3 regions of the Pseudomonas sp. JL23 genome follow, and region 1 is predicted to be linked to each of the others. Evidence: predicted binding sites of a transcription regulator. Region 1 holds the regulator's gene; each other region holds the start of a gene.
What was found. Region 1 encodes sigma-54, which starts transcription at its own class of promoters, with help from an activator protein. Its sites were predicted from a motif close to ANTGGCATNNANNTTGCTNT; they were not measured.
Positions count from the first base shown of each region.

Region 1 (3,273 bases):
CTTGAACAGGGTGGCTTCGTCCGCATCAAGATAGATAACGTCGCAGCGGATATTGCGCGAGCGAACTTCTTCGAGCATTTGCGGGAAGCGGGTCAGGTGGCTGGGCAGGTTGCGCGCATCGATGGACACGGCGAGCATCGGCTCGGCCAGCTCGGTATTAATCAAGGCGCGTTCAGCCAGCTCCGGCAGCAGGCCGGCGGGGAGGTTGTCGACGCAATAGAAGCCGCTATCCTCCAGAACATCGAGGGCCGTGCTCTTGCCTGAGCCGGAGCGGCCGCTGACGATGATCATGCGCATGATCAGTTACCTTTGCCCTGCACTTTTTTGACCACTTCATAGAGGTCATCACTGCTTTTGGCGCTACGCAGTTCTTTGCGGGTTTCTGCGTTATCCAGCATGCCGGCGATCTGGCGCAACAACTCGAGGTGGGCGTCGGTGGCCGCTTCGGGGACCAGCAGGACGAACAGCAGATCGACAGGTGCGCCGTCGATGGCGTCGAAGTCGATGGGCTTTTCCAGGTGAAATACCGCGCTGACCGGGTCAATGCAGCCCTTCATCCGGCAATGGGGGATGGCGATGCCGTTGCCAAAACCGGTCGAACCCAGTTTTTCGCGGGCAACAAGGCTCTCAAACACCGTGCGATTATCCAGGGCAGCAATGTCATGGGTAATCAGTTCGGCGATTTTTTCGAGTACGCTTTTTTTACTGCCACCCGGCACGTTCACGAATGAACGGCCGGGGGTCAGGATATTTTCAAGTCGGATCATGTAGGTGGGGTATCAGCGCGCCGCTGCACCTTGCAGGCTGCGTTGCTGTTTTTCCTTATGCTTGAGCAATTGTCTGTCGAGCTTGTCGGTCAGGAGGTCGATCGCTGCGTACATGTCGGCATGTTCCGCGTTGGCGACCACCTCTCCGCCGGGGATGTGCAGGGTGGCTTCGATTTTCTGTTTCAACTTCTCGACCTCCATGATCACCTGCACATTGGTGATTTTGTCGAAGTGGCGCTCCAGTCGTCCGAGTTTCTCGGTGATGTAGTCGCGTAGGGCGTCGGTCACATCCAGTTGATGTCCACTGATGTTGACTTGCATACCGCTTTCTCCTTATTGCCAGTGCATAGAGAGGCAGGCTTATGCCTGCCACTGGAACGCTGCCAGCTTGCCATCGTCACATCAGGCGCTTGCGCTCACTGGACGGTGCTATCCCAAGTGATTCGCGGTATTTGGCTACTGTGCGACGGGCTACTTGAATGCCTTGTGCCTCCAGTAAACCAGCGATCTTGCTGTCACTCAACGGCTTTTTCTGATTTTCCGCAGCAACCAGTTTTTTGATGATCGCGCGGATGGCCGTGGACGAGCATTCTCCGCCTTCGGAGGTACTTACGTGGCTTGAGAAGAAATACTTCAGTTCGTAGATGCCGCGGGGGGTATGCATGAATTTCTGCGTGGTGACGCGGGAAATGGTCGATTCATGCATGCCGACCGCTTCGGCGATATCGTGCAGGACCAGAGGCTTCATCGCCTCGTCGCCGTACTCGAGGAAGCCGCGCTGATGCTCGACGATCTGGGTGGCGACCTTCATCAGGGTTTCGTTGCGGCTCTGCAGGCTCTTGATGAACCAGCGGGCTTCCTGCAACTGATTGCGCATGAAGGTGTTGTCGGCACTGGTATCGGCGCGACGGACGAAACCGGCGTACTGCGGATTGACGCGCAGGCGCGGCACCGACTCCTGATTGAGTTCGACCAGCCAGCGCTCGTTGTCCTTGCGCACGATCACGTCGGGGACCACGTATTCAGCTTCGCTGGACTCGATCTGTGAGCCCGGGCGCGGATTGAGGCTCTGTACCAGCTCGATGACCTGGCGCAGTTCTTCTTCCTTGAGCTTCATGCGGCGCATCAGTTGGGTGTAGTCGCGGCTGCCCAGCAGGTCGATGTAGTCGGTGACCAGGCGCTGAGCCTCGGCCAGCCAGCGGGTCTTGGCGGGCAGCTGGCGCAGTTGCAGCAGCAGGCATTCGCTGAGGTTACGCGCGCCGATGCCGGCTGGCTCGAATTGCTGGATACGGTGCAGAACCGCTTCTATTTCATCCAGTTCGATGTCCAGCTCGGGATCGAAGGCGTCGAGGATTTCTTCGAGCGTCTCGTCCAGGTAGCCCTGGTTGTTGATGCAGTCGATGAGAGTGACGGCGATCAGGCGATCGGTGTCGGACATTGGCGCCAGGTTCAGTTGCCAAAGCAGGTGGCTTTGCAGGCTTTCCCCGGCCGAGGTACGGGTGGTGAAGTCCCATTCGTCGTCGTCATTGCTGGGCAGGCTGCTGGCGCTGGTCTGGTAGACGTCTTCCCAAGCGGTATCCACCGGCAATTCGTTGGGGATGCGTTCGCCCCATTCACCGTCTTCCAGGTTGTCCACGGTTGGCGCGGATTCCTGCTGGTAGGTTGGCTCCTGGATCTCGGTGCTGGTTTTCGCTTCGACGTTGTCGGCCAGTGGGTCGGCGTTGTCGAAGTCGTCGCCTTCTTCCTGGCGTTCCAGCATGGGATTGGACTCCAGCGCTTCCTGGATTTCCTGTTGAAGGTCCAGAGTCGACAACTGAAGTAAGCGGATGGCCTGTTGCAGCTGCGGCGTCATCGTCAGCTGCTGGCCCATTCTCAAGACTAGCGATGGTTTCATGGCAGGGGCTAAACACCTTATTCGCCGGCGCACACGCGCCATCCACTACAGGGCGCCGGGGCGCCAACATAAGCAAATTATATGCCTGAAACCGAAGTGTTTGCCTAGAGTGTGATGCAATTAAAATTGCATCATCCCCGGCCCTCAGGCATTGCCCGTTGCAGGGCAGTGAAGCATCGCAGCCATCAGAGGCGAAATTCGTGTCCGAGGTAGACTTCTTTCACCAACTGGTTGGCCAGAATGGTTGCCGAGTCGCCTTCGGCGATCAGTTGCCCGTCGTTGACGATGTAGGCGGTTTCACAGATGTCCAGAGTTTCACGGACGTTGTGGTCGGTGATCAGGACGCCGATGCCCTTGGCCTTGAGGTGATAAATGATTTGCTTGATGTCGCCGACCGAAATCGGGTCTACACCGGCGAAGGGTTCGTCGAGCAGGATGAACTTCGGTGAGGTTGCCAGCGCGCGGGCAATCTCGACCCGGCGACGTTCGCCACCGGACAGGCTCATGCCCAGGTTGTCGCGGATGTGGCTGATGTGGAATTCCTGCAACAGGCTTTCCAGCTCTTTGCGGCGGGCAGCGGTATCCAGTTCCTTGCGGGTTTCAAGGATCGCC
Region 1 covers NZ_CM167795.1:1,008,347-1,011,619, forward strand. The annotation lists gene rapZ (RNase adapter RapZ) at 1-297, opposite strand, end outside; gene ptsN (PTS IIA-like nitrogen regulatory protein PtsN) at 300-767, opposite strand; gene hpf (ribosome hibernation-promoting factor, HPF/YfiA family) at 780-1,088, opposite strand; gene AC1Z24_RS04870 (RNA polymerase factor sigma-54) at 1,165-2,661, opposite strand; gene lptB (LPS export ABC transporter ATP-binding protein) at 2,847-3,273, opposite strand, start outside.

Region 2 (3,273 bases), 840 kb from region 1:
CAGGCCTGCGAGGATCTCGTCGGTCACCAGATGAAACCCTCGGGGCCTGGCCCGCAGGGTGATTCTGGTTTGTTGCCACATACCGTTCTCCGCATGCTCGGCGCGCATTCTAACGCGCCTGAAGAAAAAACAAAGAGCGCAATAAACCGGCTTTTCAACAAGTTAGCCAAAGGTCTGACGGGCAAGCGGCCAGTACGCATCGACAATGCTGAAATCATCGGCGAAAAAACTGCTTCGGCGCAATAACGCTTGTGCTCCAACTTGTCTGATTGACAAACACCAGACAAAAAAATGCCCGGTAAACCGGGCATTTTTTTTGCGATGGCTTACAGGTTGTAGCCACGCTCGTTGTGTTGCGCAAGGTCGAGGCCGACAGCTTCTTCCTCTTCGGTGACACGCAGGCCCATGACCGCGTCCAGCACCTTGAGGATGATGAAGGTCACGATCGCGGTGTAGATGATCGTGAAGCCTACGCCTTTGCACTGGATCCAGACTTGAGCTGCGATGTCAGTCACGGTGCCGAAGCCGCCCAGCGAAGGGGCTGCGAAGACGCCGGTCAGGATCGCGCCGAGGATACCGCCGATACCGTGCACGCCGAAGGCGTCCAGGGAGTCGTCGTAGCCCAGTTTGCGTTTCAGGCTGGTAGCGCAGAAGAAGCAGACCACGCCTGCGGCCAGACCGATGATCAGCGAGCCCATTGGGCCGACAGTACCGGCAGCCGGTGTGATGGCAACCAGCCCAGCAACCACACCCGAGGCAATGCCCAGAGCGCTTGGCTTACCGTGGGTCAGCCATTCGGCGAACATCCAGCCCAGTGCAGCTGCGCCAGTGGCGATCTGGGTAACCAGCATGGCCATGCCTGCAGTGCCGTTGGAAGCAGCAGCGGAACCGGCGTTGAAGCCGAACCAGCCTACCCACAGCATCGCTGCGCCGACCAGGGTGTAACCCAGGTTGTGCGGAGCCATCGGGGTGGTCGGGAAGCCTTTACGCTTGCCCAGTACCAGGCAGGCCACCAGGCCAGCAACACCGGCGTTGATGTGCACCACGGTGCCGCCAGCGAAGTCCAGTACGCCCCAGTCACCGAGCAGCGAACCAGGACCGCTCCAGACCATGTGCGCGATTGGCGCATAGACCAGGGTGAACCAGATGCCCATGAACACCAGCATTGCGGAGAACTTCATGCGCTCAGCGAACGCACCGACGATCAGCGCCGGGGTGATGATCGCAAAGGTCATCTGGAAGGTCACGAACACGGCTTCAGGGAACAGCGCGGCCGGGCCAGTGATGCTGGCAGGGGTGATACCCGCCAGGAACGCCTTGGCCAGGCTACCGAAGAAGGAGTTGAAGTTGACAACGTTCGCTTCCATGCCGGTTGTGTCGAACGCGATGCTGTAGCCGTAGATGACCCACAGGATGCTGATCAGACCGGTAATGGCGAAGCACTGCATCATCACGGAAAGAATGTTTTTCGAGCGCACCATGCCGCCGTAGAACAGCGCGAGGCCCGGAATGGTCATAAACAGAACCAGCGCAGTCGACGTCATCATCCAGGCGGTATCGCCGGAGTTGAGGACAGGTGCTGGTACCGGGTCAGCCGCCAGGGCCAGACCAGGTATTACAAGGGACAACAGGGCTCCTAGCCCTGCGAATTGACGCAGAGTCATATTGTTTCTCCTGGGGCGTTGGGGTTTGGCGGCTTAGATTGCGTCGGTATCGGTTTCGCCGGTACGGATGCGAATAGCCTGTTCCAGATTAACCACGAAGATCTTGCCGTCACCGATCTTGCCGGTGTTGGCTGCTTTTGTTATCGCCTCGATAACGCGATCCAGATCCTTGTCGTCAATGGCAACATCGATCTTCACCTTAGGAAGGAAGTCGACTACATATTCCGCACCGCGATACAGCTCGGTGTGGCCCTTCTGACGACCGAAGCCTTTGACTTCAGTAACGGTGATGCCCTGCACGCCGATCTCGGACAGCGACTCGCGCACGTCGTCCAGTTTGAACGGCTTGATGATTGCAGTGACTAGCTTCATGAAACTTTCTCCCGAATTGGTGGACTTGCCCCAGGAAAACAAACCCGTCTCAAGTCTAAGCGCAGTACCTGGCTTTGTAACGTGTCGGTCACCCGTTCAGGCCCGACCAACCCCAGAAAACCGCTTCTGACGAAACACATCCCCGCTCCGCCTGCCGCACTGCATTCGTCACAGCGACTGCATCAGTGCATGGGTCATTAGCCCTTAAGCAGAAACCTTGCCATCTCGTGAATTTTCATTGAATTCAGGGTGTTGACCCTGATCCAGGCAGTAAAACACCAGCTATCGACACAATGAACGCACAACTACAGTGCGCTCGTGCCCACCGTGATGCGCGATAAATGTGCATCGCTGGTGCGCGTCAATGGACTATAGACGCTGCGTGCTACACTGCCGCCTATCTGATTCCGGAGGTTGACCATGCTGGCTCCCAAAGCTTTTCTTGATGCCCTGAGCGGCCATGCCTCGCGCCTGTTCAACGGCGACAACCCTCTGCCACGCAATGAATTCGAAGCACAGTTCAAGGCGCTGCTGCAGAGCGGCTTCAGCAAACTGGATCTGGTCAGTCGTGAAGAGTTCGACAGCCAGATGGCTGTCCTCGCCCGTACCCGTGCCCGCCTTGAGGCGCTGGAAGCCAAAGTGGCAGAGATGGAAGCGAAGCTGACGCCACCTGCTGAGTGATGTGCTGGTGGTAACAACTACTTTCGTGGGAGCGAGGCTTTCCCGCGAAGGCCCCATGGAAGGCGATAGAAATATGTCGGATGTACCGGCCTTTTCCCGGGCAAGCCTCGCTCCAACCGATCCGCGCCCATTTCGTCACACCCTGCAACCCATTCCCTGATCCTTCCTCGCCTGCAATCGCGCAGGATGCGCAGTTCATGCACATCAAGGAATGATCCATGTCCCTCGCCATTGTCCACAGCCGCGCCCAAGTGGGCGTCGAGGCGCCGGCTGTTACGGTTGAAACCCATCTGGCCAATGGCCTGCCGTCCCTGACTCTGGTCGGGCTGCCGGAAGGTGCGGTCAAGGAGAGTAAGGACCGGGTGCGCAGCGCGATCCTGACCTCGGGCCTCGACTACCCCGCACGACGTATCACCCTGAATCTGGCGCCCGCCGACTTGCCCAAGGACGGCGGACGTTTCGATCTGGCCATCGCCCTGGGCCTGCTCGCCGCCAGCGGCCAGGTGCCATTGCTGGCGTTGCAGGATGTTGAGTGCCTTGGCGAGCTGGCGTTATC
Region 2 covers NZ_CM167795.1:165,276-168,548, forward strand. The annotation lists gene AC1Z24_RS00815 (secondary thiamine-phosphate synthase enzyme YjbQ) at 1-81, opposite strand, end outside; gene AC1Z24_RS00820 (hypothetical protein) at 70-246, shown strand; gene AC1Z24_RS00825 (ammonium transporter) at 327-1,664, opposite strand; gene glnK (P-II family nitrogen regulator) at 1,698-2,036, opposite strand; gene AC1Z24_RS00835 (accessory factor UbiK family protein) at 2,457-2,717, shown strand; partial or broken gene AC1Z24_RS00840 (YifB family Mg chelatase-like AAA ATPase) at 2,936-3,273, shown strand, end outside.
Region 2: glnK (P-II family nitrogen regulator) is a predicted target of sigma-54. The motif match lies at 2,242-2,261, and genes of this name have one in related genera.

Region 3 (3,273 bases), 2.2 Mb from region 1:
GCGGGCAAGCCTCGCTCCAACGGTGGGAGTGTAAGTGATGAAATACTTCAAACTGCCCGATCTGGGCGAAGGTCTGCAGGAAGCGGAAATCGTCGAATGGCACGTCAAGGCCGGCGATACGGTCAAGGCCGATCAACGCCTGGTCTCGGTGGAAACCGCCAAGGCCATCGTCGATATCCCTGCGCCCTACGACGGCGTGATCAGCAAGCTCTATGGTGGCGACGGCGACATTCTGCATGTCGGCGAGCCATTACTGGCATTCGAAGGCGAGGGCGATGCGGGAACGGTGGTTGGGCGTCTGGAGGGCGGTGGCGGCCGTCAGGACGATCAGTTCTTCGTCGGTGCCGCGCCGTCCACTCGCGAGCATCTCGGCGCCCGGGCTACGCCTGCTGTGCGGCAAATGGCCCGGCAACTGGGCATCGATTTGAGCACTCTCAGCGGCAGTGGCGACGCCGGTTTGATTACCCGCGCCGATGTCGAAGGCGCCGCCCAGGCCGCCCGTGATCGTTTCGGCGGGGAAAAACTACGCGGGGTACGGCGCAGCATGGCCCTGAACATGGCCCGCTCCCATGCCGAAGTGGTGCCGGTGACCATTTTTGGCGATGCCGATCTGCACCTCTGGGGCCAGGCCCGCGACCCGCTGATTCGCCTGGGCAAGGCCATGGCGGCGGCATGCGCGGTGGAACCGGTGCTCAATAGCTGGTTCGACGGCAAAACCCTGTCGATCCGCCAGCATCAAAAGCTCGATCTGGGCATCGCCGTCGACACCCCGGACGGCCTGTTCGTGCCGGTGCTGCGCAATGTTGGCGAGCGCGACGCCCAGGACCTCAAGGACGGCATGAGCCGCCTGCGCGCCGACCTCAAGGCCCGCTCCATTCCGCCTGCCGAAATGATGGGCGCGACCATCACCCTGTCCAACTTCGGCACCCTGTTCGGCCGCTACGCCAACCCCATCGTCGTCCCGCCGCAAGTGGCGATCATCGGAGCGGGCAGTATCCGCGACGAGCCGGTGGCGGTTAACGGCGAAGTGGTGGTGCACCCGATCCTGCCCCTGTCCCTGACCTTCGACCACCGCGCGGTCACCGGTGGCGAGGCGGCGCGGTTTTTCCGGGCGATGGTAGAGGCATTGGAGCAGCCCGATTAGATTAAAGGGATCAACAGATCTACCTGTATGGGAGCGAATTTATTCGCGAAGGCGGTGTTGCAGGCAAGAAATATGCAGTGGATGTACCGGCCTCTTCGCGAATGAATTCGCTCACATTTATCTTCCACAGATCAGTCCTCTCCACTGCGCTCCGTTTTGGTGTGCACGCTGCCCGGCCGCGCACGCTTGCATGGCATGCCTCTTTCTTTAATCGCCTGTTTGCCCCTGATTGCCCGTCTTCACTACCTCTTTGGGGGTAGTCGAGCGCAGGTTGGCCGTTTATTTGCTTTATCTGAGGGAATCAAAATTTCCTTGTGGGAATGTTTATTCCGGCAAATCGGTCATTTCAGCGTTTCATTCAAGAGGACGTGCAATGAAAAACAAAGGAAGCGGTGTGCGCTATCTGGCGCCAGGCTTACTGGCAATCGGAGCAGGCAATGCCTGGGCGGCGGATGCGCCGGTGCTCAACAGTGGCGATACCGCCTTCGTCGCCACCTGTTCACTGGTGGTGCTGTTGATGACCTTGCCTGGCCTGGCGCTGTTTTACGGCGGCCTGGCGCGCAGTAAGAATGTGCTGTCGATTCTGATGCAGGTGTTCTCGGTCGCTTCGTTGATGTCGGTGCTGTTCGCCATCTACGGCTACAGCCTGACCTTCGCTCCCGGCGGCGACTGGCAAGCGTTTATCGGCGGCTGGGACAAGCTGTTCCTCAAGGGCGTCGGCCCGGATGCGCTGACCGGGACCATTCCTGAGTTGCTGTATTTCCTGTTCATGCTGCTGTTCGCCGCGATCACGCCGGCGATCATCGTTGGCGGTTTTGCCGAGCGCATGAAGTTTTCGGCGGTGATGGTGTTCATGGCCATCTGGTTGACCATCAACTACGTGCCCATGGCTCATATGGCCTGGGGCGGTGGTTGGGTGTTCAACCTTGGCGTGCAAGATTTCGCGGGCGGCAATGTGGTCCACGTCAACGTCGGCATCGCCTCGCTGGTCGGCGCTTATCTGCTCGGTCGCCGTCGCGGTTTCGGCACCTCGGCCCTGGCGCCGCACAACATGACCATGACCATGACCGGTGGCTCGATGCTCTGGGTCGGCTGGCTGGGTTTCTGCGGCGGCTGCGCTTTGATGGCCAATGGTTTCGCCATGCTGGTGATGGTCAACACCATGCTCGCCAGCGCCGCCGGGGCGATTGCCTGGCAACTGGTGGAGTGGAAGCATCGCGGCAAGCCGAGCATGCTCGGGGCGATCTCCGGTGCCATTGCCGGTCTGGTGGCAATCACTCCGGCCTGTGGTTTTGTCGGGCCGATGGGCGCGATCCTGCTGGGCTTTATCGTCGCGCCGATCTGCCTGTGGGCGGTGGAGAAGCTCAAGCCGATCATCGGCCTGGACGACGCCTTTGATGTGTTCGGCGTGCACGGTGTCGGCGGTATCGTCGGCGGCCTGCTGACCCCGGTCTTCGCCCTGCCGGTCCTGGGCGGCCTGGGTTTTACCGGCGAGCGCGGCCTGATCGAGCAACTGGGCGTCAACGGCGGCGTGCTGCTGTTCAGCATCCTGTTCTCCGGGCTGACCAGCTGGATTGCCTATGCCATAACGGCGAAGCTGTGCCGCGGCCTGCGGGTGGATGAAGAGCACGAAGTGGATGGCCTGGACCTGTCGGCCCATGGCGAGGTGGGATACAAGTATTCGAATTGATCCGGGGCTTGCGTTGATACCCGTGTGGGACCGGCTTTAGCCGGGAAGGCGTACAGTCAGTCACGAGGATGCTGAATGTGCTGACGCTTTCCCGGCTAAAGCCGGTCCCACCCTATTGGCTCCCCCCACAATGTAATGGATTCAGACGAACTTGCTGAATCCCAACTCCCGGGAAATCGCCGCACCGCTGGCCAGCACCTCGGCAATCATCAGCTGCTGCGTGCCGGGGCTGTCCATCACTGCGTCCGGCCCGGACAGGTTGATCGCGGCAATGATCTGCCCGTTGTGATCGCGAATCCCCGTCGCTACCGACGTCGAATAATCCGAACGATGCAGCACCCAGGCCTGTTGCCGATCCGCCGCGATCATTGCCAATAGTTCCGGCAGGGTCCGTGGCGCCGGGGCCGGGTAGCCGTCCAGGCGCACGCTCTGGTAGAGC
Region 3 covers NZ_CM167795.1:5,677,358-5,680,630, reverse strand. The annotation lists gene AC1Z24_RS26135 (dihydrolipoamide acetyltransferase family protein) at 38-1,144, shown strand; gene AC1Z24_RS26130 (ammonium transporter) at 1,518-2,834, shown strand; gene AC1Z24_RS26125 (IclR family transcriptional regulator) at 2,976-3,273, opposite strand, start outside.
Region 3: AC1Z24_RS26130 (ammonium transporter) is a predicted target of sigma-54. The motif match lies at 1,334-1,353, and genes of this name have one in related genera.